4 regions of the Terrabacter sp. Soil810 genome follow, and region 4 is predicted to be linked to each of the others. Evidence: riboswitches for the same ligand, from Rfam matches in the RefSeq annotation. Region 4 holds a riboswitch; each other region holds the start of a gene.
The links. Region 4 has a riboswitch for cyclic di-AMP ahead of ASG96_RS18420 (CHAP domain-containing protein). Riboswitches for the same ligand answer to the same signal wherever they lie in the genome.

Region 1: it holds a riboswitch for cyclic di-AMP, as region 4 does, so the genes downstream of both, ASG96_RS23930 (C40 family peptidase) here and ASG96_RS18420 (CHAP domain-containing protein) in region 4, are expected to answer to the same signal.
Region 2: it holds a riboswitch for cyclic di-AMP, as region 4 does, so the genes downstream of both, ASG96_RS03185 (C40 family peptidase) here and ASG96_RS18420 (CHAP domain-containing protein) in region 4, are expected to answer to the same signal.
Region 3: it holds a riboswitch for cyclic di-AMP, as region 4 does, so the genes downstream of both, ASG96_RS24530 (transglycosylase family protein) here and ASG96_RS18420 (CHAP domain-containing protein) in region 4, are expected to answer to the same signal.

Annotation. Positions count from the first base shown of each region.
Region 1 covers NZ_LMSW01000001.1:174,326-179,699, reverse strand. Annotated here, with positions in the region: gene ASG96_RS00775 (SMP-30/gluconolactonase/LRE family protein) at 1-193, opposite strand, end outside; gene ASG96_RS00770 (hypothetical protein) at 193-624, opposite strand; tRNA gene ASG96_RS00765 (tRNA-Gly) at 733-806, shown strand; gene ASG96_RS00760 (DUF6345 domain-containing protein) at 878-2,509, opposite strand; gene ASG96_RS23930 (C40 family peptidase) at 2,656-2,991, opposite strand; cyclic di-AMP (ydaO/yuaA leader) riboswitch at 3,210-3,383, opposite strand; gene ASG96_RS00750 (FBP domain-containing protein) at 3,767-4,261, shown strand; tRNA gene ASG96_RS23030 (tRNA-Gly) at 4,477-4,550, shown strand; gene ASG96_RS00745 (acyl-CoA dehydrogenase) at 4,804-5,374, shown strand, end outside.
Region 2 covers NZ_LMSW01000001.1:705,856-711,229, reverse strand. Annotated here, with positions in the region: gene ASG96_RS03200 (sigma-70 family RNA polymerase sigma factor) at 1-511, opposite strand, end outside; gene ASG96_RS03195 (hypothetical protein) at 1,001-1,612, shown strand; gene ASG96_RS03190 (DsbA family protein) at 1,660-2,343, opposite strand; gene ASG96_RS03185 (C40 family peptidase) at 2,440-3,216, opposite strand; cyclic di-AMP (ydaO/yuaA leader) riboswitch at 3,219-3,394, opposite strand; gene ASG96_RS03180 (metal-dependent transcriptional regulator) at 3,602-4,297, opposite strand; gene ASG96_RS03175 (MFS transporter) at 4,327-5,374, opposite strand, start outside.
Region 3 covers NZ_LMSW01000011.1:109,920-115,293, forward strand. Annotated here, with positions in the region: gene ASG96_RS06400 (trehalose-6-phosphate synthase) at 1-312, opposite strand, end outside; gene ASG96_RS06405 (CBS domain-containing protein) at 519-950, shown strand; gene ASG96_RS06410 (serine/threonine-protein kinase) at 1,051-2,898, shown strand; cyclic di-AMP (ydaO/yuaA leader) riboswitch at 3,194-3,407, shown strand; gene ASG96_RS24530 (transglycosylase family protein) at 3,420-4,061, shown strand; tRNA gene ASG96_RS06420 (tRNA-Thr) at 4,214-4,286, shown strand; gene ASG96_RS23750 (hypothetical protein) at 4,781-4,936, shown strand.
Region 4 covers NZ_LMSW01000014.1:14,261-19,634, forward strand. Annotated here, with positions in the region: gene ASG96_RS18395 (zinc-dependent alcohol dehydrogenase family protein) at 1-137, shown strand, start outside; gene ASG96_RS18400 (alpha/beta hydrolase) at 281-955, shown strand; gene ASG96_RS18405 (iron chaperone) at 1,149-1,523, shown strand; gene ASG96_RS18410 (VOC family protein) at 1,536-1,931, opposite strand; gene ASG96_RS18415 (sortase domain-bontaining protein) at 2,368-2,898, shown strand; cyclic di-AMP (ydaO/yuaA leader) riboswitch at 3,083-3,270, shown strand; gene ASG96_RS18420 (CHAP domain-containing protein) at 3,275-4,150, shown strand; gene ASG96_RS18425 (alkene reductase) at 4,403-5,374, shown strand, end outside.

The DNA of each region.
Region 1 (5,374 bases), on a different contig from region 4:
CGTCGCCGACGTGCATCCGGTCGACGGACCCGTCGGGACGCAGGGTCAGGACGTCACCGGCGAGGAGGTCGACCCAGCGCAGGCCGCCCCACGTGGGCGACCAGACGGGACCCTCGCCGTGGTAGCAGAGGGCGTCGGTGACCTGCTCGAGCTCTCCCGTGACGACGGGGCCGGGACCGGGTGCAGCCGCCATCAGTCCCACCACACGCCGACGTAGTGGTGGCCCTGGGGGACGACGGGACCGTCGACGAGCCACTCGGCACTCGCGGCCGGACCACCGCTCGACTCGGTGTCTGCGTCGATCGTCATCGCGTCGACCTCCTCCGGCAGCAAGGTCGTGACGACGGCCACCCCACTCGCGTAGGGCCATTCGTCGTCGGGGAAGTCTTGGAACTCGAGGACGTCGAGCTCGACCCGGACGTCGTGGACCTCCGGGTGCTCGCGCAGCTCGAAGAGCACCCGGCGCACCGTGTCGAGCGGCATGTCCTCGGGACGGTTGGGTGCGATGCACCACTCGCAGTCGTTGCCCTCGAAGAACTGCTCGAGGGTGACGGCCACCTGGGCACTCGCTCCGCCGCGCTCGCGGACGTGGTCGACGAAGGCGGTCTGCTTGGCGAGATCCATGACGGTTTCGGCCCCTGGGGTCGCGTTCCTGGCACTGGCGCGGTGTCGGCTACACTGACGCCGCGTGCCGCCTTGCGGACCCTTCGCGGGGCACCTCCGGGCGGCCGTGCGAGCGTAGCTCAATGGTAGAGCGCCAGCTTCCCAAGCTGGATACGCGGGTTCGATTCCCGTCGCTCGCTCCACGCCACGAAGGATGCAGCAGCGCGAGGGCCCCGACCGTGTGCCGGTCCGGGCCCTCGTGCGTGCGCTCCGGCTAGCAGGTCGTCCACATGCAGACGAGCTGGGAGGGGGCTGCCGGGTCGGCGGAGACGGACCCGTGCCCCCAGATGTGGTCGCTCGAGGGGTCGACGCCGGCCTTGGTGACCCACATCGCGCCGACCCAGATGTCCGGCCCGTCCGGCGCGCCCCGGTTGTTCGTGGCGGGCTGCACCTCCCTGGCGGTCCTGAACCAGGCGTCGATGACGCTCATCCCGTCCCGCGTGTAGCGGGCGAGCTTGCGGCCCTCGTCGGTGTTGTCGAAGGTGATGGCGCCGTAGCCGAGCATCGTGTGCAGGCCGTCGAAGGCGCCGTCCCAGCGGCTCAGCACGTCGCCACCTCCGGGAGAGATGACGTCGTCCTGGAGCGGGCCGCACGCGGCGACGGCGAACCACTCGAGGTCGTTCTGGCCGTACAGGTCCCCGGGCGAGGCCGGGGCAGCGCCGACGGCGCTGGGTGTCAGGAGCACCGACTGCTTCTTGCCGGGCACGCAGAGCACCCAGCCGTTCTGGTTGGCGTGGCCGGTGTAGAAGACGAAGTCGGCGGCATCGACCCACGTGTCGTCGTCGGAGTGCCAGTCGGACTCCCAGGCGTTGAGGTCTCCCCAGTTGAAGTTCGTCTGCCAGCCGTCGGCCGAGAGCCCGTCGACGAAGCCCTGGGCGTTCGCCGGGCTCCCGTTGAGCGGCTGGCTCTGGTCGATCTGCTTGACCCAGCTCGTCCCGGCCTCGCTCGGGTTGAGCGCGCGCGCAGCACGCTCGGATCGCGGTGCCCGTCCTGCGGGCGCGCGGTCGGATCGCTCGGGCTGCACCTCGGCCTCGGGGAAGACCGGTCCGTGGTCGGTCGCCGCGACGAAGGTGTGGCGGGCGTGCACGGTCGAGCTGCCCTTGCCGCCGGCGTGCTCGACCTCGAAGTCGCTCGTGAAGACCCAGACCGGTGTGAGCAGCTCCTGGACGACATCGCCGGGAGCCATGTAGTAGGCGAGGTAGGCGCCGCGGCGGTCGACCTCGCCGAGGTCGCCGTCGGCGCCGAGCCGCGCGAAGGCCTCGTCCACGTCGAGGGCATCGACGACGTGCGGCTCCCCGATCGGGCGGAAGCCTCCGTTGGCGCCGATGAGCCGGCCGCCGTCGCCGAAGGTTAAGGTGAGCTTCCCGCCACCTCCGATGACCGGAAGGACCTTCGACTCCGAGTCGACCCCCGGATTGCGGATGCCGAGGACGAAGCGCGCCTGCACGTCGAGCTGACGGCTTCGACGGTCCGCCCGAGCGCGTCGACGCCCTCGGGCGGCGACATGGGTGGCCCCGGCGCCGAGCTCGACGAGTTCGACCAGGTCCCCCTGCGTCTGCCACAGGTCGTGACGCCGGATCAGCTCGCGGGCCCGGTCGTAGGCCTCCTCGGGCTTCGGCAGCGAGGGCCGCAGTGAGGGGTTCCAGAGCTGGGCGCGGTCCGCAGCGAAGAGGTCCCCCGAGGCGACGAACACCTCGAGGAGCAGGTTCTCGTCGGAGACAGAGAGTCGTTCACCATCCTCGGTGACCTCACCCTCGAGCTCGAAGAGGTCGGCTGCGAGAGCTGCGACGCGGCCGGGGTCGAGCTCGGGTCGACCCAGCTCGAAGACGGGTAGTGACATGGTCATGGGATCTCCCTGTTCCTTGCGTCAGGCGACGCACGGACAAGTGGTCCACGACCGGACCAGTGATACAGGTCGCAGTTCGCGACGTATCGCTCCGTCCCGGTCTGGATCGACTCCGACGCCGCAGGCGACGGCCGACACCGCAGCCGTCAGGGCATGCGGCCCGCCACCCAGCTCGTCGTCCAGATCCTCGAGAGCTGGACGCGTTGACCGGGCTTGGGCGAGTGCCAGACCTTGCCGTAGCCGGCGTAGATCCCGACGTGGTAGACGCGTCCTCCGGACAGGAAGAAGATCAGGTCTCCCTGCTGGAGGTTCGACTTGCTGATGCGGACGCTGGCGAGCCGCTGCGCGCTGGCCGTGCGCGGCACACCGACACCGAGGCGCGTGCGATAGGTGTAGTAGACGAGGCCGGAGCAGTCGAACGCCGACGGACCCGCGGCGCCGTACCGGTACGGGTCGCCCTGCTGTGCGGCGGCGATCTTCACCGCCGCCCTTCCTCGGACGGCTCGCGCGTAGGCGGAGACGTAGGCGACCGACCTGGCCTTGATGGTGACCGGACCCTGCGCTGAGCCTGTTGCCGCGTGGGGCGAGACCGACGATGTCGGTGCGCCTCCGGTCCCGACGAGGAGAGCTGCTGCTAGTAGTGGCGTGATCGCCAAGGACTGCAAGGGAATTCGGCGTGCAAGGGTAGAAATGGACATGGTGGACTTCCTTCCCACGCCTGTGAGGTGAGCTGTCGGGTTCGGGCGGAAGATGCCCGGCCGCAGATGCGGCTTCACCCCAAGGACCGGCTGACCGGCCCGAAAGTGGGTCCCCCACTCCTGTCCGTTATTGCGTGGCTGCCCCACCGGTGGACAGGACTCGGCGTCCGGTGGGCCGCTCGGGGAGGACCCCGGGCGATGAGCATCCATCGACGGTGACAGACAGGTCACGAAAAGTGCATGGAACGTCAGATTATGGCAATAGTTGACAAGTCAAAAGGTATTCAGGCGGACATCAGGGGCATTCAGGGCGCCTGTGAGGCGCGCCGTGACCCCACGGCATACGCCCTCGGCGGCCCGTGCCGTTAAGGGGTGGACCGGCGCACCCTCCACCACGCACCATGGACGCGGCTCCGTCGGGGCACGTCAGTCGTCAGCGGGGAGGCCCGCGGAGAGGTGGGTGGCCGTCATGGCCTGCTCAGCGGTCCCGGTCCCGCGCCACCTCCCCCACCCCGGCTGACCGGGCCATCCGGTCCTGCCCGACTGACAGGAACAGACCGTGAAACCACTGACAGACAAAGAGATTCGCGCCTCCTTCGTCAACGCGTCGCGGCGCGAGGCCAAGCAGGCCAACCTTCCCGCCGACCTCGACCTCGGCCTCCGCTGGGAGTCGCTCGACTACCTCGGCTGGGTCGACCGCAGCAACCCGCAGCGGGCGTATGCCGTCATCCCCGTCGACGACGAACCCGTCGGCCTGCTCCTGCGGGCCTCCGAGCGGACCCGCAAGGCCAGCACGACGTGCGCGTGGTGCGAGGACGTCTTCGCGACAAGCGACGTCACGCTCTTCGTGGCACGCCGGGCGGGCGCCGCCGGGCGCGAGGGCAACAGCCTCGGGACCCTCGTGCACGCCGACTTCAGCTGCTCGACCCACGTCCGGCGCCTGCCGAACGGCATGGAGGGCGGCCTCGACCCGCTCGCGCTCGTGGAGCGGCGCATCGAGGAGCTCCGGGCGAGGTCGTCGGCCTTCGCCCGCCGCCTGCGCGACGGGTCGTGAGCGTCCGCTGACGCCCGGTCGCTGGACGTGGCTCAGCCCGCGACCTCGAGCGACGCCGGCCCGGTGGTGTGGCGCACCATGCCACCGGGCACGGCGCGGACCGAGCGGAGCCCGTGGGCCGCACTGGGAGGACCTTCGCTCGGCGCTCGGTCGAGGCTCCCGGCGCGTCCGTTTGGACTCCGGCGGCCCGGAGTTGCTACGGTTGGCGTCGCCTCGCAGGCGTAGTTCAGTAGCAGAACAGCCTTCTTCCAGAAGGAAGACGTACGTGCAATTCGTGCCGCCTGCTCCAGATGAGAAGGGCCCGGTCATCGCGACCGGGCCCTTCTGCTGTCCGATGCCGTATGCCAGGTCGCCCGGTCCCGGCGGTGCGCGCCGGCCCGGCGGCATACGCCCTCGGCCCGGCCCGTGGCGCAACCGTGACCTCTCCCCCTTGCGATCGTTACCCGTCAGTAGCATCATGGAAGTGACCGGCCAGTAACTTGGCGCGCCCGCCGACGACAGTGCGGACGCACGACGAGCGACAGAACGTGGAGGGTCCCCGGATGGGCCACTACAAGAGCAATGTGCGAGACCTCGAGTTCAACCTCTTCGAGGTCTTCAACCGTCAGGACGTCCTGGGCACGGGGATCTACGCCGACGTCGACGTCGACGCGGCGAAGGACATCCTCCGGGAGGTCTCGCGCCTCGCCGAGCACGAGCTGGCCGACAGCCTGCTCGACAGCGACCGCAACCCGCCCGTCTACGACCCGGTGAGCCAGTCGGTGACCATGCCCGAGTCGTTCAAGAAGTCGTTCAAGGCCTACGTCGACGGTGACTGGGGCAACCTCGACGTTCCCGCCGAGCTCGGCGGCATGGTCGTGCCGGCCTCGCTCCGCTGGTCCGTCGCCGAGATGGTCTGCGGCGCCAACCCGGCCATCCACATGTTCACGGCGAGCTACTCCTTCGCCAACCTCCTCTGGCACCTCGGCACCGACGACCAGAAGAAGCTGGCCAAGCACGTCGTCGACCGGGCCTGGCACACGACGATGGTGCTCACCGAGCCCGACGCCGGCTCCGACGTCGGTGCGGGCCGCACCAAGGCCGTCCAGCAGCCCGACGGCACGTGGCACATCA
Region 2 (5,374 bases), on a different contig from region 4:
CCTCGTGCACGACCAGACGCCAGAGCAGCGACCGGGACTCGTCGGGCAGCGAGCGCCAGGCGGCCCACACGGCGTCGCGCTCCTCCGCGTCGACGGCCTCGTCCTCCGCCGAGGCGGCGGTGCGGGTGTCGATGGTCGTCTCGTCGTCGGTGAGCACGACCCGGTTCGTGTAGCGCCGCGCGACGTCGATGTTGGCCCGGCGCAGCGTGCTCAGCAGGTAGGGCCGGAAGGCCGTGTCGGGGCCGCCGCCACCGCGGAGGGCGTCGAGGGTGCGGGTGAAGCTCTCGCTGACGAGGTCGTCGACGTCGCTCGGTGCGGCCACCCGCGCGGCAAGCCGTCGGGCCGCCGGTTCGTGACGCGACCAGAGCTCGGAGTAGGCGGTGTCGTCGCCCGCGCGCACGCGGTCGACGAGCGCCGCGTCGCTCTCGACTCCGTCGACGCGTCCGCCCTCGCCGGTCCCCGCCAGGGGCTCGCCCGTCACCCCGTCGTGCTCGCCGTGCGCCCGCTCCACGCTCTTTCGTCCCCCACCCGTACGCCGACCGCTCGTCGGCTGCCTCGACCGTCACTCCATCGGGTGCGTGACCGGGCGCCGGGTCCCGTCCCCGACCCGTCGGCACGTCAGCAACGCACCTCACGCATCCTCCCCCCAGGAGACGTGCGAGGTCCCGAATCATGGCGCGACATGCCCACGGATGTACAGGGTGGGAACCGGAGTGGGTGATTTGCGTGCGTTTGCGACACACTCGGCGCGCCGCGGCGTCTTCCTTGGTGATGCGCCGCGCCGGTCATCTCGGCCGAACGTTCGAGCCAGCAGTGGGGGCCATGGCGGGAGCGCATCACGGACGGCCGCGACGTGGCCGCCTTCCACCGCGTGGTGGGTGCTCCCGAGGAGGGGACGGGAGCACCCACCAGAGCCCGGACCCCTTGTCCACGAGCCTGATCCGGCCCGGCCCCGCGTGCGACGATGGAGGTTCCACGACCCGCTTCCCGGGAGCAGCACATGACGGCCACCCACCCGAGCCACGGCTTCCTGACCGAGCCGACCGCGACGCCGGACGTCGAGGCCTACTTCGCGAGCGACGTCGCCGACCACGGCTACGTCATGAACCTCAGCCGCGTCTGGGCCCAGTCCCCCGCCGCCCACGACACGCTGTTCCGCCTGCTCGCCGACATGGTCTCCGTCGCCGGTCTGACCTTCCGTCAGCGCGGCATCCTCATCTCCGCGACCGCCTCGACCATCGGCGACTCGTACTGCGCCCTCGCGTGGGGCGGCCGCCTCGCCACCGCGGCCGGGCAGGAGGTCGCCGGGGCCGTGCTCCGCGGCGACGACGACGGGCTCGACGCCGCCGACGCGGCCCTCGCGGCGTGGGCCCGGACCGTCGCAGGCAACCCCAACGCCACCACGCCGGCCGACCTCGAGCCGTTGCGGGCGGCCGGCTTCGACGACCGCCAGATCTTCGCGGTCACCGTCTTCGTCGCGCTGCGCCGTGCCTTCTCGACGGTAAACGACGCCCTCGGCCCGCTCCCCGACCAGCAGCTGCGCGCCGAGGCGCCACCGGCCGTCGACGAGGCGGTGACCTTCGGCCGTCCGGCCGCTGACCACCCCTCCTGACCGGGGGCGTATGCCGTCCGGCCGCCTCCGCGAGTCCCCCGGACCCGTCAGACGGTCTGGGTAGCGACCCCGCGCATGAGTGCGAGGTAGTCCTCGACCGGGTGGGCACCGGTCACGGCGGCATAGCCGTTGGCGACGACGAAGGGCGTCGACGTGACGCCCATGGAGCGCGCCTGCTGCTCGTCGGCACGCACCTGCTCGGCGTACTCGTCCGACGCGAGAACGGCCGACACGCGGCGCTCGTCGAGGCCGCACTCGGCGGCGAGCCGCTGCAGCACCTCGTGGTCGTCGATGGCGAGGCCCTCGCCGAAGTGGGCCGAGTGGAAGCGCTCGACCGCCGCGGAGCGTAGCGCGGGGCCACCCATCTCGCCGGCGAGGGCGCAGAGCCGGTGGGCGTCGAAGGTGTTGGCGCGCACGGCACGGTCCCAGTCGAAGACGAGGTCATCGGCCTCGGCCACCTCGCTCGCCCTGGCGTTCATCAGCCGGCCGGCACCGGCGTCGCCGCCGTGCCGCACCGACAGGTGCTCGCTGACGGGCACCGCGCCACCCACCGGAACGTCCGGGTCGAGCTCGAAGGAGCGCAGTCGCACCGTGACGTCGTGCGGGCGCTCGAAGGCTGCCACGGCGGCCTCGACCCGCCGCTTGGCGACCCAGGAGTAGGGGCAGACCAGGTCGCTCCAGAGGTCGAGCTCGATGAGGGTCGTGGACTCGGCGGCAGGCTGATCGGTCATCGACTCAGTCAACCACGGACGCCGTCGAGGCCGGAAAAGCGTTGCGCCCCCACCGGATCCGGTGGGGGCGCAACGTGAGGCGCGAGAGGTGACCGCTCAGATGCGGCCGTACATCGACGGCTGGGTCCAGATCGAGTGGTTGCCGATCACGGTGCCGGGACGCTGGGCGTCGATCATGCGGCCTGGGCTGACGTAGATGCCCACGTGGTAGATCGGCGAGCCGAAGAAGACGAGATCGCCGGGGCGCGGGTTGCTGACCGGCGTCGAGGCCGCGGCCTGGGCCGAGGCGGTGCGCGGGATCGAGATGCCAGCCTGGCGGTAGACGTAGGACGTGAAGCCCGAGCAGTCGAAGCCGGAGGGCGTCGTGCCGCCGTAGACGTAGGGCACGCCGAAGAACGACTGGGCGATGCCGACGATGCCGGTGGCGCTGGGGTTGGGCGCGACGTTGAGGGCAGCGCGCGTGGTCGAGCCGGAGCGCGACGCGCGCTCCTGTGCGGCCTCCCGCTCGGCGGCAGCCTTCGCGGCGGCCTTCTTCTCGGCACGCTCCGCCTTGACCTTGACGTCCTCGATGACGACGGGCTTGACCGTGGCCTGCTTGAGGGCGGGCTTGGCGTAGCCGATCGCCGACAGGGCGTTGCCGGCCTTGAGGGTGCCGACGGCCGGGCCGACGGCCGCAGGGCCGGCGGCGGCGCTGCTCGTACCGTCAGCGGCGTTCGCCGTGCCGGCGAACGAGGCGACGAGACCACCGGAGGCCGCGACGATGGCGGCACCCTTCACGGCGGGCTGGGCCGACTCCTTGGCGATCGTCTTGAGCTCCGAGATCGCGTTGAAGCGACCGGGGGCGCGGTGGCGCCCGGGAACGTTCTGAGCCACGTTTGACCTCTCGACGCCTACGAGGTGAGCTGTCGGGTTCGGGCTGGAGGTACTGCCCGGCCTTCGCTCGGACCAGGTTCGGTCCACGGAGGGCTTCACCCCGAGGGCGTCTCTCGACGCCCGGAGAAAGTGGTTCCCCCGCTCCTGCCGTGCGGTTCGTACTGAGCCTCAGGTCGATGGCAGGACTAGGCGGTCCGACCCGGGGCACTCACTCGACGGGGAGAGCAAGTTCGCCCACCGTACCCAAGTCCATGGGCCTTGTCACCTTCGAGTTCCCGGAAGTCAAAGAAATTTCAGCGACGCCAGGAAGGGCTCGGACGAGGTGTGGCAAGGCATGCCAAAACGACCCCGCAGACCGGGGCAAACCCTGCCGGACACGGCGTGTTCAGGCCGCCTGGCAGAAGACGTGGACGGCGACGTCGTCGGGCAGGGACACGCCGGTGGACGGCTCGCTGCCCTCGCGGACGGCCAGGACCCGGCCACCGTCACGGACGACCTCGACACGCGCCCCGGGCACGACACCGGCGCTCGTCAGCAGCGCGAGCGCCTCGGGGTCGACCTGCACGGGCTCGCCGATGCGGCGGATCGTCACCACGGCCGGGGCGTCGCCGACGGCGGCGGTCAGCGTGCTGAGGCCCGTCAGGAAGTCCTCGTCCTGACGCACCCCGAGCTCCTCGAGACCGGGGATCGGGTTGCCGTAGGGCGACTCGAGGCCCTCGCCGATGAGCCCGAGGATCTTGCGCTCCACCTTCTCGGACATGACGTGCTCCCACCGGCACGCCTCGTCGTGGGCGTACTCCCACTCGAGGCCGATGACGTCGACGAGGAGCCGCTCGGCGAGGCGGTGCTTGCGCATGACCCGGGTCGCGAGCAGCCGGCCGTGGTCGGACAGCTCGAGGTGCCGGTCGCCCGAGACGGCGACGAGACCGTCACGCTCCATGCGGGCGACGGTCTGCGACACGGTGGGGCCCGAGTGGCCGAGACGCTCGGCGATGCGCGCGCGGAGGGGAACGATGCCCTCCTCCTCGAGCTCGAAGATGGTGCGCAGGTACATCTCGGTGGTGTCGATCAGGTCCGTCACGGTCATACCTTCTCAGAGTCGGAGAGCGGTCAGGGACCGCTCGTGGCCGGTCCTGTCGCGGGCCCGGTCGTGGGGCCGGTCCTCGGGCCCCGGGTCGGGTCGTGCCGCGGCACCCAGATGCGCAGCCAGCCCGCCCCGACGACGGCCCCCACGCCGAGCACGACGGCGGAGGCGCCGAGCGACATGATGGCGCTCAGCCCTGACAACGCCAGAGGGCCCGCCGCCCTTCCCACGTCCGCGCAGAGGCGCCAGCCGCCGAGGAACTGCGCCCGTCCGTCCGAGGGCGACGCGTCGGCTCCCAGGGTCATGATGAGCCCCGCGCCGAGACCGTTGCCGAGGCCGAGCACCGCGGCCGCGGCCGTCACCGCGACGAGGCTCGTCGCGAGCGGCAGCAGCATCATCCCGAGGCCGAGCACGAGCATGCTCGGCACGGCTGCCGCGACTCGGCCGTGGCGGTCCATGAGCCAGCCCGACGGGTAGAAGAGCGCCATGTCGAGCGCGCCGGCGACGCCGAAGACGAGTGACGTCTGCGCCGGGGTGAAGCCGACCGACTCGGCCCACAGCGGGACGAGGGCCTCGCGGATGGCACGCGCACCAGCCACGCACATCGCCCCGGTGCCGAGCGTCAGGAGCACGTGCCGGTGCTGGAGGAGCACCGAGGCCACGCTGCGGGGCGGGCCGCCGCCGGCTACCCGGTGCGCCGACCCGGTGATGTCCGGGGCGAGGAGGACGAGGACGAACGCGGCGAGGCTCGCGACCGCGCCGACGGCATACGCCGCCTCCGTGCCCCACCGCACGATGACGAGCGAACCGATGAAGGGCCCGACGAAGTAGCCGATCCGGTGCACGCCGCCGAGCGTCGACAGCGCCCGCGCACGCATCGCCACCGGCACGGCCTCCGTGAGGTAGGCCTGCCGGGCCAGGCCGAAGAGGGAGCCGGCGAGGCCGATGACGAGCACGCCGGCGAAGAGCATGACGAGACCGCCCGCGAGCGCCGCCACGAGCATGCCGACTGCCTCGATGACGGCGGCGACGAGCAGCGCCCGCCGCTCACCGATGCGCGCCGCGAGCGCACCC
Region 3 (5,374 bases), on a different contig from region 4:
GATGACGTCGTGGTAGATCGGCCAGAGGGTGTCGTTGGAGAAGCCCTCGTAGTAGTCGCGGATGTCGTCGGTCGACAGCGGCACGGGGTGCAGGTGGATGCCGTCCTCGTCGAACGGCTCGGGCGCCTCGCCGGCGTCGCCGGCCCAGCCCACCCAGGCGCCGGGCTGCGTGCGCATCACGGACTCCATGGCGGTCACGAGGCCGCCGGGGCTGCGGCGCCACTCGACCTCGCCGTCGTCGGTGACGACCTTGTCGACGGGCAGGCGGTTCGCGGCGATGACGAGGTCGTAGGTCGGCCGAGCGGACGGCACGCAATCAACTCCTGCTGCTTCGAGGGGTGGTCCTCGGGCCGCGCCGTGCTCCGGCCCGGTGGGCAGGGGTGCGGCGGGCGCGATCGGTCTCACTCTAACGAGCGAACGGTGGCGCCCGGTCCGGTCCCGTTCTAGGGTCGAGTCAGGGCATCTCTGGTGGAGCGGGTGGCCGCCTGAGGGCATCGCGCCGAGGTGAAGGAGTCGCCGTGAAGATTTCTGACGTGCTGCGCTACAAGGGCAGCGAGGTCATCACCGTCAAGCCCGACGAGACCGTCGCCGGCCTGCTCGCACTGCTGGCCGAGCACCGGATCGGTGCGGTGGTCGTCAGCACCGACGGCTCGAGCGTCGACGGGATCGTCAGCGAGCGCGACGTCGTCCGCCACCTCCACAGCACGGGCACGAGCGTGCTCGAGGCGCCGGTGTCGCAGATCATGACGAGCGAGGTCACCACCGGTTCGGCCGACGACAACATCGCCGACCTCGCCGGGACGATGACCGAGATGCGGGTGCGCCACGTGCCGATCGTCGACGCCGACGGCAAGCTCGCTGCCATCGTCAGCATCGGTGACATCGTCAAGCACCGCCTGTCCGAGCTGCAGTCCGAGCGCGATCAGCTGCGCGACTACATCAGCAGCTGAGCACCGGGACGAAGGGGACCAACCACCACCGACCGGGACACTCCGCGGCGCGCTGCCGCAGGGTTCCTACGGCAGCGCGCCAGTCGCATACCGTAGGGGCATGACTGCGTACGACCGGACCGAGCGGGTGCCCACCCCGCGGCCCGGCGCGCGCACCGGTGGTGTGCCCGTGGTCCCGAAGCCCGGCGGTCCCGGGTCCCAGCAGCGCATCGGCCCGTACCGCCTCATCGAGGAGATCGGCGAGGGCGGCATGGGCGTCGTGCACCTCGCCCTCGACCCGCGCGGCCGCGCCGTGGCGATCAAGGTGCTGCGCGCGCACGTGGCCCATGACGCCGACGCCCGCCAGCGCCTGTCCCGTGAGGTCGAAACACTCTCGCGCATCCGCGACGCCCGGGTCGCGAGCGTCATCGACGCCGACGTCATGGCGCCCCGCCCCTACATCGTGACGCGCTACGTGCCCGGTCCGGCCCTCGACGAGGTCGTCGAGGAGCACGGCCCGCTGGCGCCCGCCGACCTGCTGCGCCTCGCCCGCGGCATCGCCGAGGCGATCCGCGCGATCCACGCGTGCGGCGTCGTCCACCGCGACATCAAGCCGGGCAACGTCCTCATCGAGGACGGCGACCCGGTGCTCATCGACTTCGGCATCGCGCACCTGCAGGACGACGTGCGCCACACCGTCGGCGGGCTCGTCATGGGCACGCCCGGCTACCTCTCGCCCGAGCTCGTCGAGGGTGCCGCCATCACCGACGCCACCGACTGGTGGGGCTGGGCCGCCACGATCACGTATGCCGCGTCCGGCCGTCCGCCGTTCGGCCGCGCCCGCATGGACGCCGTGCTCACCCGGGTCCGCGCCGGTGACGTCGACCTCGAGGGCGTCGACCCTCGGCTCGTGCCGCTGCTGCGCGCGTCGCTGTCACCCGACCCGAGGCTGCGGCCCCACGCCGACCAGGTCATCGCGGCGCTCGAGCTCTACGCCGCGGGGCGTGCGGCGACCGTGCCGACGCCGAGCGGCAACCCCTGGGACGACGGCCGCGCCGCGACTCCGGGCGACACACAGGTGGTCCAGAACGGCAGCACCGCCGTCATGCCGCCCGTGACGCCGGCGACTGCGCACCCGGCCGATACCCCGGTGCGGTGGGCCCCGCCCCCGACCGGCGCCCCGGCGCCCGCACCCGACCCGGCGGCATACGACCACGGCTGGGACGACGAGCCGGCGTCGGACCACGAGTGGGGCGGAGCGCAGGACTACGACGCCCTCCACGGGCACGGGGGCGAGGACGTCGAGCAGGCCCAGCAGGGCTACTGGCCCGAGGACGAGTGGGACGAGGAGGCGGAGCCGGCCCCGCGCGAGGGCGACCCCCGCATCGGCCTGCCGATGCGCACCGGCCTGCTGGCCGCCGTCGGCATCGCCTGGATCGGTGCCCTCATGGCCTGGCCGGGCATCGCCCTGCTCGTGCTCGTGGTGCTGTCGGCGCTCGCCCGCGCCACCGACCGCTCCGTCACGGCGCTCGTGCTGCGCCGCTACGACTTCGGGCGTCGGCGCAGCGACGTGCCCTTCGCCGTCGTCTCGAGCCCGTGGCACCTCGTCGTCGGCATCATCGCGACCGGGGTGGGACTGCTCCTGCCCGTCGCCGTGGCGCTCGCGGGGATCTTCGCGGCCGCCCTGCTCCTCGCCGGGACACAGGGGAGCGACCTCGGGCCCGGCGCCCCGATCACGCTCGCCGTCGGCGGCGTCCTGGGCCTGCTCATGCTGTGGTGGGGACCCGGCGGTGCCTCGCTGCGGCGGGGGTCGCGCTCGATCGCGCGGCGCCTCGTGCCGGCCGGCCTCGCCGCGCAGATCGTGTCCGGGCTGCTCGCCGTCTTCGGCGTCGTGGCCGCTCTCGTGGCGCTCCAGCACGGCACGAGCCTCACGTGGGACCCGTTCACGGCCAACCCGTTCGGGCACTGACGGCCGCGCACCGCCGCGTCTGTAGGCCCGCCCGGTGGGGTCTGTGGGTGCCTGATGCGACCTCTGTGCGGGCCCTGTGTCCCTAGCGCATCAACCCCTGTCAGAGGCTGGGAAAAGATCACGGAAGTGTCTCGACATTCCTTGTGCAGGGCTGGAACGTCCCGTACCGTCAGTGCTCGGCGGCCTCGACTCTCGGGTCGGACGGGAGCTGCAGCACTTGGCTCCCGGGTCGCTTCGTCGCGTCCGGCTCCACACGAACGCTCCCACAACTTCACATGGACACCCATCAATCCGTTCCCTGAGCGCGCCGAGCCTCGCCAGCCAGGGATGCAGCCCACAGCCGTGGGCCGGGCGAGGACGGGGGACCCAGTGTGACCAGTGAGTGCATGTGTGTCGAAGCGCATGACAAGAGGACGAGATCTGGTCTCGGGGTGAAGTCGCATCCGCGACAGGGCACCTGACGCCCCAACCCGACAGCTAACCCCGCAGGCGCGCGTCAGGAAGGAAACACCATGCAGTACATGTCGAAGCATGCTGCGACCAAGAAGGTCTCGGTCAAGCAGCGCATCGCGGGAGTCGGTATCGCTGGAGCCGCCACCATCGTCGGTGGCATCGCCACGGGCGGGTCGGCCAAGGCGGCCTCCGTCTGGGACCGCGTCGCCCAGTGCGAGTCGAGCGGCAACTGGCACATCAACACCGGCAACGGCTACTACGGCGGACTCCAGTTCGTGCAGAGCACGTGGCGCGGCTACGGCGGCACGGCCTTCGCACCGCGCGCGGACCTCGCCACCAGGGCCGAGCAGATCGCCGTCGCGCAGCGTGTGCTCGCCTCCCAGGGCCCCGGCGCCTGGCCGGTGTGCTCGCAGCGCGCGGGCCTGACGCGCGCCAACGGCGGCGCCACGTCGACCCCGGTCTCGCGGTCGACCGTGCGCAAGCCGGTGACGACGAAGAAGGTCGTCAAGAAGAAGACGTATGCCGTCACGTCCACCAAGAAGAACACTGCCAAGGGCGCCAAGATCACCGTCCGCAGTGGTGACACCCTCGGCAAGATCGCCGCGCGCTACCACGTGGCCGGCGGCTGGAAGTCCCTCTGGAAGGCGAACGGGGCCCGGGTCACCAACCCGAACCTCATCTTCGTGGGTCAGACTCTGCGACTCCCGTGAGTTCCTGATACAACTGAGCCGGACGGCCTCGCGCGACCAACCCCTGGGTTTGCGCGGGGCCGTCCTTTCGTCTCCCCCGGCCGAGCCGTGTGGGCGTATGCGGTCCGGCTCGGCTACGCTTTCGCCCGTCCGCGGCGCTCGCGCCGGGACGTGCTGGCGTGGCGCAACTGGTAGCGCACCTGTCTTGTAAACAGGCGGTTAGGGGTTCGAGTCCCCTCGCCAGCTCGGAATTTGATTGGTGCATAAGGGAACTGGCCTCCCAGCCGCACCTGTTTCTCATCTGTTATCTCAAAAGGTGGCGTCGGTTCCGAAAGGGACTTTGACCTGCGGAAACGTCGCTAGCCGGGCCGCCGTGGGCCCGGAAGTTGTGGATGCTTGTGTCCCTGAACTCGGCGTCTAATCGCACATGGATCGCACGACAGGGCCGGGTTTGTGGGTCACGGCAGCGTGCTCGAGGCATCTGATCGCCGCCTGAGTGGGGCCGCATCGCCTCGCAGCGCGCCGGGGACTCTTCGGACATGCCGGGTGGTTCAACGGGCCCGCCCCTCCCCGCGTGCGCGAGCCACCGACCGGTAAGAACCGGTGTGCGGACGGACTGGTGGGTAGGTGACGAGGCACAGCACCCAGCTGTCGTTCGCGCTGAGCAAAGGGGTCACCTCCCTGACGAAAGACCTGAGCAGCGGCAAGAACCGCAAGAACCTGAAGAGTCTTCCTTCGCCTTGCCCGAGCAGATGAAGTATCCGTATCCGATCCTCGATCTCGAGCATGCGCGGAATGCGCTGGCTCGGGTGGCACAGCACGGCACCGCGGCCGAGCAGGAGAAGGTCCGCGCGGCCGTGGTGAAGAAGTACCCGAGCCTGAAGAAGGACGACTGAACGCAACCCGATCGGCGGCTACAACCAGCCCAACCTCTTCCGGATCCACGGGTTCTTGAGCACGCTTGATTTCACCGCCCAACATGCCGAGCTCACGATCACCCGGCTTGGATGGTTCCTCCACACGCCCCGAGTCGCGCGATCGCAAAGCTGTGTCTATTCGCCGCCAGTCAACCCCCCGAGCGGTTGGCAGCCCTTCCGCACGACGGCCCGGCGGGGCGCGCGCCGTTCCGGACTTGCGACGCGGCTCCGTGCGGCGGACAAGCCATCGCCGGGCGAGGCCGATGCGGCGGACGGCCGGCTATATGACGCGAGGTCCTTGCGCATGTGCGTCATCGAGTTCCTCAATGAGAAGATGAGCTCCGCGGAGGTGCTCGGAGTCGAGCTCCAGCAGTTCGCCCAGGGCGAGCGTGTGGCGTGCGTGCCACGCGTGGTCGG
Region 4 (5,374 bases):
ACCTGCTGGGTCGCGTCCTCGACGGCCGCATCGACCCGGGCAAGGTCTTCGACCTGACGCTCCCGCTCGACGAGGTCGCCGAGGGCTACCGCGCCATGGACGAGCGCCGCGCCGTCAAGGTGCTCCTGCGCCCCTGAGCAACCCTGGACAGCCGCCTGACGGCGACACCGATCGGGTATGCCGTGTGGGCACCAAGCCGGTGACGCGCGCGCTCCGAAGCACCGGGGTGACCCGCGAACCCGAGCACACGGCATACCCAGCGGCGGCAGAGGAGCGAGACGTGACGCACGCCCGGCTCATCGACACGGCGGCCCCGAGCGCGCCCCGCGGCGTCGTCCTCGTGCTCCACGGGGGCGGGGCCCGACGCAGGCCGATGCGCGTCAGCCCCACCCAGCTGTCGGTGCTGCGGATGGTGCCGATCGCGAGCCGGATCGCGCGCGCCGCCAAGGGCGAGCTCGCCGTGCTGCGCCTGCTCAACTCGACGCGTGGCTGGGACGCCCACCAGACGCCGGTCGACGACGTGCGCTGGGCCCTGGGCGAGGTCGCCGCCCGCTTCGGCCCCGACCTGCCCGTGTGCCTCGTCGGGCACTCTCTCGGGGGTCGCGCGGCCCTGCTCGCCGCCGGGGAGGACCCCGTCGTCAGCGCCGTCGCGCTCAACCCGTGGCTCTACCCGGACGAGGGACGGCTCGACCTCACCGGCCGGCGGGTGCTCGTCGTCCACGGCGACGACGACCGCGTCGCCCGGCCGACCAGCTCGGCCGCGGTGGCCCGCGACCTGGCCCGCACCGCGGAGGTCGGCTACGTCACCGTCGAGGGCGGCAAGCACGCGATGCTGCGACGGCACGACGTCTTCGACGGGCTCGCTGCCGACTTCGCCGCCGCGACCCTCCTCGGTCGCCGTCCCGCAGGCGTGGTCGGTCGGGTCCTCGCCGGTGAGGCCTGGGTCGACGTCTGAACGGCCGGACACGGACATGGATGGCGGGGGCGCTCCCCGCACGTCTTGCGGTCCCCATCGGCTGAATGCACGTTTTGTGATTTTATGACCAGTTGATCCCTAATTGTGTGCTTACTTTGCAGTCGTCCGTTTCGTTGAATACAGTCAGGACACCCCTCCAACGACCGGTCCGGAACTGAAGTGAGGACCACGATTGGCCCCGAGATTTGCGTCAGTCGATGACTACATCGCCTCCTACCCCGAGGAGACGCGAACTCAGCTTGCGGGAGTCCGCCGCGCGATCCGCGAGGTAGCCCCTCACGCGGGCGAGAAGATCAGCTACGGCATGGCGACGTTCACCGTCGACGGCAAGCCGCTCATCTACTACGCCGGCTGGAAGAACCACGTCGGCCTCTACCCGGTCCCGACGGGCGACGCGCGGTTCGAGGAGGCGATCAGCCCCTATCGCCGCGCCAAGGACACCGTGCGCTTCCCGATCAGCCGGCCGGTCCCGCTCGAGCTCGTCTCCGAGATCACCGAGCTCTGCCTCAAGCGCCGCGCCGCCGTCTCCGAGGGCCACGACGCCTGAGGACCGGACGGGTCAGCCGGGGCCGGGCGCCTCGATGACGGACAGCACGTTGCCTGCCGGGTCGGTGAACCACGCAATGAGCGGTCCGCCCTTGCGGAAGATGCCCTTCGCGTCGGTCTCCATCGGCGTGCCCTCATACTTCTCGAAGACGACGCCCCCCGCGGTCAGCTCGTCGACCGCTGCTTCGATGTCGTCGACCGGGAAGTTGAGGATCGTGAACGACGCCGGCTCGTGGTTGGGCTTGGGGTAGACGAGCGTCGGGCGGTCGCCGCCCTCGCCGGCGAGGTGGAGCGTCAGCATGCCGTTCTCCTCGGTGACGCGCAGGCCGAGGGTCTCGGCGTAGAACGCCCGGGCCGCGGGGATGTCGTCGACGGAGAAGCCGCTGAAGGCGTGGGAGCTGGTCAGCACGGTCGGTCCTGCCTTTCTTCTTGCTTCGGCACTTCTTCTGCTTGCTTCCGGATCTGCATCTTGCGTCCGGTTCTGCGGCGGGCGCGGTGCGCGCCCGCTCCACCCAGTCAAGACCCGTCGGCCGTGCACCGGGGGCCTCGACCGGAGAAATGTCGCTGGAACCCCAATCCAACCGGCAGCGGGCCGCGAACCCCCACGCGGAGACGGTCGACGACGCCCCCCCGTCTGAAGCAGAGATGGATGGACGGTTTGTCTCCCCGGAGTCTCCTCGGCCGGACCCACCGCCACGGCGAGCCCGTCCACCAAGGGCCCGTCCAACCCGAGCCAGTCGGCGTCCCCCGGTCAGGGTGGGACGCCGGCAGGCGGAGGTGGGGCCGCCGTTGCGGGCGCCGGCATCGGCGACTTCCTCGAGGCGTCCGAACCGACCTCGATCGAGATCCCGTCGATCGGGGTGCGGTCGTCGCACTTCGTGCCGCTGCGCGTCCAGCGGGACGGGACCATCTCGGTGCCGGGCACGGCCCAGGAGGTCGGGATCTACGACGCCGACCCCACGCCGGGACAGCTCGGTCCGTCGGTCCTCGCGGCGCACGTCGACACGCCCTCGGGGGTGCCGGGCATCTTCCACGAGCTCGGCAGGGTCAAGGCCGGCGACGTCGTCACGGTGTCGCGCCGCGAGGGCTCGCACCTGACCTTCACGGTCGACCGGGTCGCGGCCTACACGAAGACGCAGTTCCCGACCGACCTCGTCTACAAGGGCGACGTCACCAGGGCCGAGATCCGGCTCGTCACCTGTGGCGGGCCCGACCCGACAGCCGCAACGAGTACCGCGACAACGTCGTGGTCTTCGGCCACCTGTCGAGAGCCGGCTGACGCGCCGGCTGACGCGCCGGGGCTACCGAGGGTCCCGCCGGTCGGGACCCCGCGGCGTACCCATGGGGGGCTTGTCCGATACGTCCCCCGGGTGTGATCCACGTCTCACCCGGCGGAAGGTAAAGCGTTGGTATAGACGCACACAACGGACTTTCAAGGGCGTACCCCGCGCGTCGCCGTTACCGTGGCGTGACATTTGCCAGCTGCCTCGTCTAGTCTTCCGGGAGTCCGGCCACCTGGTCGGGCTCTCGTGAGGTGGACCGCCTAGTCCTGTCACCGCCTGACGAGAGAGATCAAACCTTGTGACAGGAGCGGAGGAACCACACGTTTCTCCGGGCGTCCGGCGCAACGACTTCGGACGTCCTTGGGGTGAAGACTCACCCGCCACGCGACCCGTTCGCGAGGCAGGTGGCCCGGGCACCTTTCCGCCCGAACCCGACAGCTAACTTCGTAGGCGCGGAGAGGTAAGACGCGTGAACACTGAGATCATCCGCGGTCGCCACCGTGCGCCAGGCCGCCACAACCCCCTCAACGAGCTCAAGCTCCTCGCCCGCGAGTCGGCTCAGCCGGCCATGAAGGCGGGTGCTGTCGTCGCCGCCACCGGTGGACTGGTCGCCACCTTCGCCAACCCGGCGAGCGCCGACACCTTGTCGCCCAGCTCGGGCGACGTCGCGGCTGCTGCCGGCGTGGACGCTGCGGCTCCGGCCGCTGTCGGCCCCGCCACGGCCGCCGCTCCCGCCGCCTCGACCGCGCTGTCGAAGATCGGCTACGCCCCCGCCGCGCAGCAGGCCGTCGCCAAGCGCGTCGCCAAGCCCAAGCCGCAGGTCATCGAGGACGTCCAGGTCAAGACCGAGCGCGCCGCCGCCAAGGCTGCCGCCGAGCGCAAGGCCACTGCCCAGCGCGCCTCCCGCGACCTGACCCGCTCGACGCTGACGAACAGCACCTCGTCGACGAAGTCGAGCAGCAACGGCTCCGTCCCGAGCGCCTCCTCCGGCATGCGCGCCTCGTCCAACTGGGCCACCGACGGCCAGTGCACGTGGGGCGCCCTCAACAAGTGGTACCAGTCCGAGGGCTACTACCCCGGCGGCTGGACCGGCAACGCGATGGTCTGGGACACCGGTGCCGCCAACGCCGGCTACACCGTGAGCGGCACGCCGCGCACCCGCTCGATCCTCGTCATGGAGCCCGGCGTCCACGGCTCCTCGAGCGTCGGCCACGTCGCGTGGGTGACCGCGGTCAACGGCAACGAGGTGACGATCGTCGAGATGAACGCCCTCGCCGGTGCGTACAACTACAACACCCGCACGCTGACCGACGGCCCCGGCATGAGGTACATCTACGCGCCGTGACCCATCAGGTCGCGACCGTGGAGCTCTCCGCGAGCTGAGCGCGTACGAAGGGGAGGATGCCTGCGCATCCTCCCCTTCGGCATACCCCCGCGAACCCTCGGCCGCGTGGGATCCCCCACACGCGCAACCCTGGACACCGGGGAATGATCCACCGGCCCCGCTCCTTGTCGACTGGGTAGTTGAAGGCTCCACCGGTCGCCGGTGGAGCCGCCGACCGCGACCACAGTCCCCGAGAACGTGAGGAGCAGGCCTGTGTCCACGGCCTTCGAGAGCATCCGCATCGGCCGCTGGGACCTTCCCCAGCACTTCGTCATGGCACCCCTGACGCGCAACCGCGCCGGCGAGGGCCAGGCGCCGACCGAGCTCAACGCCGAGTACTACGGCCAGCGCGCGAGCGCCGGTCTCATCATCACCGAGGGCACCCAGCCGAGCGCCGTCGGGCAGGGCTACCTCGACACCCCCGGCATCCACTCCGACGAGCAGGTCGCCGGCTGGCGCCTCGTCGCCGACGCCGTGCACGCGGGCGGTGGCCACGTCGTCGTCCAGCTCATGCACGCCGGCCGCGTCGCCCACCCCGACAACAAGGGCGGGCTCGAGAGCGTGGCGCCGAGCGCCATCGCGGCCCCCGGCGAGGTCGTGACCCCCAGGGGTCAGCAGGCGTATGCCGTCCCGCGGGCCCTCGAGACCGATGAGATCCCCGCGCTCGTGGCGGAGTTCGTCCACGCTGCGCGCCAGGCCGTCGCGGCCGGGCTCGACGGCGTCGAGGTGCACGCCGCGAACGGCTACCTGCCGCACCAGTTCCTCGCGCCGTCGAGCAACGAGCGCACCGACGGCTACGGCGGATCGCCCGAGAACCGCGCCCGCCTCGTCGTGGAGATCACGAAGGCGGTGGCCGAGGCGATCGGCGCCGACCGCGTCGGCATCCGCATCTCGCCGTCGCACAACATCCAGGGGGTGCTCGAGGAGGACGAGGCCGAGACGGCCGCGACCTACGAGTCGCTCGTGGAGGGCATCGCGCCGCTCGGGCTCGCCTACCTCAGCATCCTCGGCGACCCGGAGTCCGACATCGTCCGCGACCTGCGCAAGCGCTTCGGCGGTCCGGTCATCCTCAACACGGGCTTCGGCAAGGTGACCGAGCTGGCCGACGTCGAGGACATCCTCGAGCGCGACCTCGGCGACCTCGTGGCCGTGGGGCGCGAGTTCCTCGCCAACCCGGACCTCGTC